2 regions of the Rhizobium sp. NZLR11 genome follow, and region 1 is predicted to be linked to the other one. Evidence: predicted binding sites of a transcription regulator. Region 1 holds the regulator's gene; the other holds the start of a gene.
The links. The regulator PhoB, encoded in region 1, activates phosphate uptake and scavenging genes when phosphate is short. The targets are predictions, from matches to a motif close to TGTCATNNANCTGTCAT.

Region 2: a site for PhoB is predicted at 1,706-1,722, ahead of HJB83_RS27080 (DUF1045 domain-containing protein). Genes of this name have one in related genera too.

Annotation. Positions count from the first base shown of each region.
Region 1 is NZ_JABDWD010000024.1:16,565-20,215, reverse strand. Features, by position in the region: gene HJB83_RS29035 (aspartate aminotransferase family protein) at 1-72, opposite strand, end outside; gene HJB83_RS29030 (GcrA family cell cycle regulator) at 496-1,029, shown strand; gene phoB (phosphate regulon transcriptional regulator PhoB) at 1,207-1,890, opposite strand; gene phoU (phosphate signaling complex protein PhoU) at 2,023-2,736, opposite strand; gene pstB (phosphate ABC transporter ATP-binding protein PstB) at 2,781-3,596, opposite strand; gene pstA (phosphate ABC transporter permease PstA) at 3,612-3,651, opposite strand, start outside.
Region 2 is NZ_JABDWD010000020.1:59,409-63,059, reverse strand. Features, by position in the region: gene phnE (phosphonate ABC transporter, permease protein PhnE) at 1-319, shown strand, start outside; gene phnE (phosphonate ABC transporter, permease protein PhnE) at 327-1,670, shown strand; gene HJB83_RS27080 (DUF1045 domain-containing protein) at 1,815-2,510, shown strand; gene HJB83_RS27075 (alpha-D-ribose 1-methylphosphonate 5-triphosphate diphosphatase) at 2,524-3,651, shown strand, end outside.

The sequences.
Region 1 (3,651 bases):
CACGCCCTCGCCTCGCTCGAACCGCAGCGGGGCACGAGAGTAGGTGTCATAAAGCGGCGCGGCTTCAGCCATGGCGCGGTCTCCCGATCAGAGTTATCAAGCAACGGACTCCGGCTAAGAAAACCAGGCCCGAAAAATTAAAAATGCCGCCTTGCGGCGGCCAGCGGTACTATTTCCTTTTCGCGCTGCAATGTCAACAAAACTGCGCCCTTAGCGCATGCAGCAAGGTTGTACAGCGGTGTTTTCGACCTTCAACAGGCTTTATTGCAGAAATGACACGCTGGGGCAGCAAGTTGGGGAAAACTCCGAATTCGATTCATCCGGATTCATGCGACTCTTGTCACGGAGTCACGCTCACACTAGGTTAAAGTTCAATTACTAGACTGCATGCGGCGGAACTAGTCACCAAAATTGATCAAGCGTTTCTTGTTTCGGAGCTTCCGAGGCAACGGTGAGGGATTCTGCCATCACCAACGCAGAAGGTGGAGACAGGGCATGAACTGGACAGACGAGCGGGTCGAGAAACTCAAGAAGCTTTGGGCCGAAGGACTGAGCGCCAGCCAGATCGCGGCGCAACTTGGCGGTGTCAGCAGAAACGCTGTAATCGGCAAGGTGCACCGCCTGAGCCTTCCGGGCCGCGCCAAGGCCGGCGGCACGGCCGCCACGGCCCGAACGCCGAAACGCAATACATCGGCGCCGCGCGCGCCGAACTTCGCCTCTCGGATCACCACCCGCACCGTTACCCGCCAGCAGGGCGCAACGATGCTGAAGGAAGAGATCGAGATCGAAACGGTCGAGGAAATGGAATACGTGCCGAAAGGCAACGTGGTCGTGCCGATCTCCCGCCGCCTCGGCCTGACGGAACTGACCGAACGCACTTGCAAGTGGCCGGTCGGCGATCCGCTGAAGGATGACTTCCACTTCTGCGGCTGCGAGTCCCCCGACAATTCACCCTATTGCGGCTATCACCAGAAACTCGCCTACCAGCCCGTCAACGAACGCCGCCGGGCGGCAGCGCGGGCGAGCTGAACGGGTGACATTGTCGACATGCAAAAACGGGCTGGAAGGCCCGTTTTTTTATGTGAGTACGTTGGGTGTGGCTGCCCCTCATCCGCCTGCCGGCACCGACCGGGGTCGAGACGAGTGGCTCGACCCCGGTCGGGTTAGGGTGAGGGGCAGAGCTTGCTCGACTTTATCGGAAACCCCTCAGGCTTCCATCGAATAGCCGGCGCCGCGGACGGTGCGGATGACGTCTTGCATGTTGGAGAAGTTCAGCGCCTTGCGCAGGCGGCCGACATGGACGTCGACGGTGCGTTCGTCGACATAGATATCGTGGCCCCAGACGCCGTCGAGAAGCTGCGAGCGGGAGAAGACCCGGCTCGGCGACGACATCAGGAATTCCAGCAGGCGGAATTCGGTGGGGCCGAGGCGGACTTCGCGGCTTTTGCGATGGACGCGATGGGTTTCGCGGTCGAGTTCGATATCGCCGCATTTCAGCACCGTCGACAGCACCTCGGGACGGGCGCGGCGTAGCATCGCCTTGACGCGGGCAACGAGCTCCGGGGTCGAGAACGGCTTGACGACGTAATCGTCGGCCCCGGTCGACAGTCCGCGGACGCGCTCGCTCTCTTCGCCGCGCGCCGTCAGCATGATGATCGGCAGACGTTCGGTTTCCGGCCGCATGCGCAGGCGCCGGCAGAGTTCGATGCCGGAGACGCCGGGCAGCATCCAATCGAGGATGAGCAGGTCGGGCGTGCGCTCCTGAAGCCTGATTTCGGCTTCGTCGCCACGAAGGATAGTATCGACCTCGAAGCCTTCCGCTTCGAGATTGTAGCGAAGAAGCACGCTCAAGGCTTCCTCGTCTTCAACAACTGCAACTCTCGGGATCATGCCTGTCGGTCTCCTCGCGCATGTTCCTTAAACCGGGGTGATTTAAGCAATGCATCCTGCGCAAATTCAGAAAGGTGGCTGCGACCTCTTTGCGCGCCCGGATGGGCGCGCACGCAACGGCTAGTATGGGCTTTATTCCGTGACCGCGCCGACGGTGTTGGCGCTGTCGTCTTTCGGACGGTCACCTTCCGGCTGTGCGCCGGTCGCCATGTAGTAGATCGTCTCGGCGATGTTGGTGGCGTGGTCGCCGATGCGCTCGATGTTCTTGGCGCAGAAGAGCAGATGCGTGCAGCTGGTGATGTTGCGCGGATCTTCCATCATGTAGGTCAGCAGCTCGCGGAACAGCGAGGTGTACATCGCGTCGATCTCGTTGTCGCGTTCACGGATCGCATTGGCCTTGTCGGCGGAGCGCGTCGTGTAGACGTCGAGCACTTCCTTGAGCTGGACGAGCGCCAGCTCGGACAGATGCTCGAGACCGCGGGCGAGCTTGCGCGGAACGCCGGTGCTCTGCACGGCGATGACGCGCTTGGCGGTGTTCTTGCCGAGGTCGCCGACGCGTTCGAGATCGGCGGCGATGCGGATCGAACCCATGATTTCGCGCAGGTCCGAGGCCATCGGTTGACGGCGGGCGATGGTAACGATCGCCTTGTCGCCGATTTCTCGCTCGGCGTGATCGAGGATCACATCGTCGGAGATGACCTTCTGCGCCAGCGCGGTATCGCCGTTGACGAGCGCCCGGACGGCCTCGCTGACCATCTGCTCGGCCAGGCCGCCCATTTCGGAAATCCGCCTGGACAGGAACTTCAGATCATCATCATAGGCAGAAAAAATATGTGTCGATGCCATGGGGCTTTATCCTCGAATAACGGGAAGGCTTGGTGTCGCCAAAATCAACCGAAGCGACCCATGATGTAGTCCTGGGTGCGCGGATCGTCGGGATTGGTGAACATCTTGTCGGTGTCGTTCTCCTCGACGAGATTGCCGAGGTGGAACATGGCGGTGCGCTGCGAGACGCGCGCGGCCTGCTGCATGGAGTGGGTGACGATGACGATCGTGTAGTTCTCGCGCAGTTCGTGGATCAGTTCCTCGACCTTGGCGGTGGCGATCGGGTCGAGCGCCGAGCAGGGCTCGTCCATCAGGATGACTTCAGGGCTGACGGCGACGGCGCGGGCAATGCAGAGGCGCTGCTGCTGACCGCCGGACAGGCCGGTGCCGGATTCATGCACGCGGTCCTTGACCTCGTTCCAGAGGCCGGCACGCTGCAGGCTGGTCTCGACGATCTGGTCGAGATCGGCCTTCGACTTGGCAAGGCCATGGATGCGCGGGCCGTAGGAGACGTTTTCATAGATCGTCTTCGGGAACGGGTTCGGCTTCTGGAAGACCATGCCGACGCGGGCGCGAAGTTCGACGACGTCGATATCGGGATCATAGATATCGTCGGTATCAAGCGTGATCTTGCCGGTGACCCGGCAGCCGTCGATCGTGTCGTTCATGCGGTTTAGGCTCCGCAGGAAGGTCGACTTGCCGCAGCCGGACGGGCCGATCAGCGCGGTTACGGTGTTTTCGCGGATGTTCAGGTTCACATCGAAAAGCGCGCGCTTCTCGCCATAGTAAACCGAGACATCCTTGCCGATCATCTTATAAGGGACGTTGCTCATCTTCTGATCCAGCGCTTTTTCAACTGCAGCTTCCGTCAACATGTTCATGATGTGTAACTCCGTTTACCAGCGGCGCTCGAAGCGACGACGCAAGAGGATGGCG
Region 2 (3,651 bases), on a different contig from region 1:
GCCCGATGAGGGCATGAAAGCCGTCGGCGCCAACTGGTGGGAGCGCGTCCGCTTCGCCGCTCTGCCGCAAGTGCTGCCGAATTTCACCTCCTATGCGCTCTTACGCCTAGAGATCAACGTGCGCGCCTCGACCATCATCGGCGCCGTCGGCGGCGGCGGCATCGGCGAGGAGTTGAAGCTTTCGATCTCGCGCGGCTTCGGCGCGAAGACGATGGCGCTCGTTCTGCTGCTGTTCGTGACGATCGTCGCCGTCGACCAATTCTCCGCATGGCTGCGCCGCCGCCTCGTCGGCGAGCACGCCTTCCTTCTGCAACATTGAGGCCGCCATGACGGTGATCGACGCAAACCGCATGCATGAGATAGAAACACGCTATCCGGAATATTTGCACCGGTCGTTCCGCCAGCGTTTCGGCGGGCTGATGATCCTGATCGCGACGCTGCTCTATAGCCTCTATGCCGTCTGGTTCTTCGACCTGCCCAAGCTTTTCGCCGAAGCCCATTGGGAGCGCGTCGGCATCTATCTCAGCCAATGGGTGAGCTACGACGTTCAGCCGGAATTCCGCATCGGGGATGACGGTTCGATCGACATCCACTATCCACGCTTCTCGCCGCTCGGCGACAATCCGCATGCGGACTGGCTGGTCAACAATCCCGATGGCAGCATCACGGTTTCGATCAGCGGCACCAGCCGCACCGTCACCGTCTCGAAGAGCGAGACGACCGTCACCGCGCATGGCATCAGCGTTCCCGTCGAGGTTTCGAGCGGTGCGCCGAAAGTTGTCGGGCCGGTGCCCGGCTGGATGACCGTCTATGACGACAATGTGCTCGCCGATCTCGGCTTTGCCGGCGACGTCAGCATTTCCGTCGACCGGGTGAAGATCCGCAAGCGTTTCATCGGCTGGGCGAATTTCATCTTCGACACGCAATCGTCCTTCTTCGACAAGCCGGTCGGCGAGGTCGTCAGTCTCATCGTTTCCGGCCCGCGCATCAAGCCCGACCAGTCCAACCTGGCGCTCGCCTTCGACGACATTTGGAACAACAGCGAATGGCAGCACGGCGATGTCTGGACCAAGCTTTTCCAGACGATCGTCATGGCATTCCTCGGAACGCTGCTCGGCTCGCTCACAGCCTTCCCGCTGGCCTTCCTGGCGGCGCGCAACATCACGCCGAACCGGCTGCTCAATCAGATCCTGAAGCGCTTTTTCGATTTCCTGCGCTCGGTCGACATGCTGATCTGGGCGCTGTTCCTGACGCGCGCCTTCGGGCCTGGCCCGCTTGCCGGCAGCGGCGCGATCTTCCTCACCGAGACCGGCACGCTCGGCAAGCTCTATTCCGAAGGGCTGGAGAATATCGACAACAAGCCACGGGAAGGCATCAAATCGACCGGCGCTCAGACCGTGCTCGTCCATCGTTACGGCATTATGCCGCAGATCGTTCCCGTCATCGTCAGCCAGACGCTCTACCAATGGGAATCGAACGTGCGCGGCGCGACCATCATCGGCGCCGTCGGCGCGGGCGGCATCGGCCTCAAATTGTGGGAGGCCATGCGCACCAACGCCAACTGGGAAAACGTCGCCTACATGGTCATCCTGATCCTGATCGTCGTGTTCATTTTCGACGCCGCCTCGAACGCGCTGCGCCACCGGCTGATGGGCACGAAAACCCACTGATATATCCGCTCCAAAGGCCGTGGCGGCGCTGCCGCCATCATCATTCTGTCACGGAAATCTTTTAGCCGGGAGCCTGCTTGCGGTTCGCCGCCAAATCACTGCACATTGCGCTCCCCCGTTTCGATGATCCTCAGGATAAAAGCCTTGCGCTATGCTCTCTATTTCTCGCCGCCGAAGGACGATCCCCTGACCGGCGAGGCGTCGCTCTGGCTCGGCCGCGATGCGTTCACCGGCGAGACCTATTCTGCGTCAGAACATGAGAGACTGGGTGCGGCGGAGCAGTTCGAGCTGACCGCGGATCCTCGCCGCTACGGCTTTCACGCGACGATCAAGGCACCGTTTTCGCTCGCCGCCTCGGTCACCGAGAAGGATCTCATGGCCGTTGCCGAGGATTTTGCCGCGCGCACTGAAGCTTTCGAGATTCCTGAACTCGTGCTGGGCCAGCTCGGTCGTTTTTTTGCCCTCGTTCCCGGTTCTCTTCATCAACCTCTTCAGGATTTCGCCGCGAAGGTGGTAAGGTCCTTCGAACCGTTCCGCGCAACGCTTTCCGAGGCCGATATGGCGCGGCGCAACCCGGAGAAGCTCAGCGACAGCCAGCGCACCCATCTGCAGCGCTGGGGTTATCCTTATGTGATGGAGGATTTCGGCTTCCACATGACACTCACCGGCCAGGTGCCCGAGACACGCGCCGCAGTGATGAAAGCGATCCTGACCGAGCGTTTTGCCGATTTCACCGGTCGGCCGCTTACGATTTCGGGCCTTGCCGTCTTCACCGAAGAAACGCGCGGCGCCCCGTTTAAAGTTCATTCCTGGCTGCCGCTTGCCGGCGCCAAAAGCTGAAAGACCAGACGAGATGAGCAAAGAGACCGTGTTTTCCAACGCCCGCATCGTTCTTGAGGATGACATCCTCTCCGGATCGATTCTCATTCGCGACGGCAAGATCGCCGACATTTCCGAAGGCAACTCGGTAGCCGGCGAAGATTTCGAGGGCGACTACGTCATTCCCGGCCTCGTCGAGCTGCATACCGATCATCTTGAAGGCCATTATCAGCCGCGTCCCGGCATTCGCTGGAACAAGACCGCCGCAATCCAGGCGCATGATGCCCAGATCGTCACTTCAGGCATCACCACGGTGTTCGACTGCCTGCGCATGGGCGCGGACGAGGACGGCGGCTTCGAACATGGCGAGATGCGCGAGATGGCCGACGCCATCCAGTCGGCGGAGAAGGAAGGCCGGCTGCGCGCCGAGCACCTGATCCACCTGCGCTGCGAGGTCTCGGCCGACAATGTGCTCGAACATTTCGCCGATTTCGAAAACGATCGGCATGTGCGGCTGGTCTCGCTGATGGATCATGCGCCCGGCCAGCGTCAATTCCAGACGATGGATCAATATATCTTCTACTATCAGAAGAAGCGCGGCCTGAGCGACGAGGTCTTCGCGCGTTTCGTCGCCAAGCGCCAGGCGGAATCGGCGCGCAACTCGACGCCGCATCGCAACGCCATCGCCAAGGTCTGCGCCGAACGCGGCATCACCGTGGCAAGCCACGACGACGCGACGCTCTCCCATGTCGGCGAGGCGATCGACAACGGCGTGCGGCTTGCCGAATTCCCGACCAGCTTCGACGCAGCCCGCGCCTCGCACGGTCACGGCATGAGCGTGCTGATGGGCGCGCCGAACATCGTGCGCGGCAAATCCCATTCCGGCAATATCGCTGCCCGCGACCTTGCCGAGATGGGCGTGCTCGACGTGCTTTCCTCCGATTACGTGCCGCTCAGCCTGCTGCATGCACCCTTCATCCTCGCCGATGAAGTCGAGAGCATTACCCTGCCGAAGGCGATCGCCATGGTGACGTCGACGCCCGCCCGCACCGTCAGCCTCGACGATCGCGGCCGGATCGCCACCGGACTGCGCGCCGATCTCGTCCGCGTCCACCGTTCGCATGGCGTGCCGGTGACACGCTCCGTCTGGCGCCAGGGACGC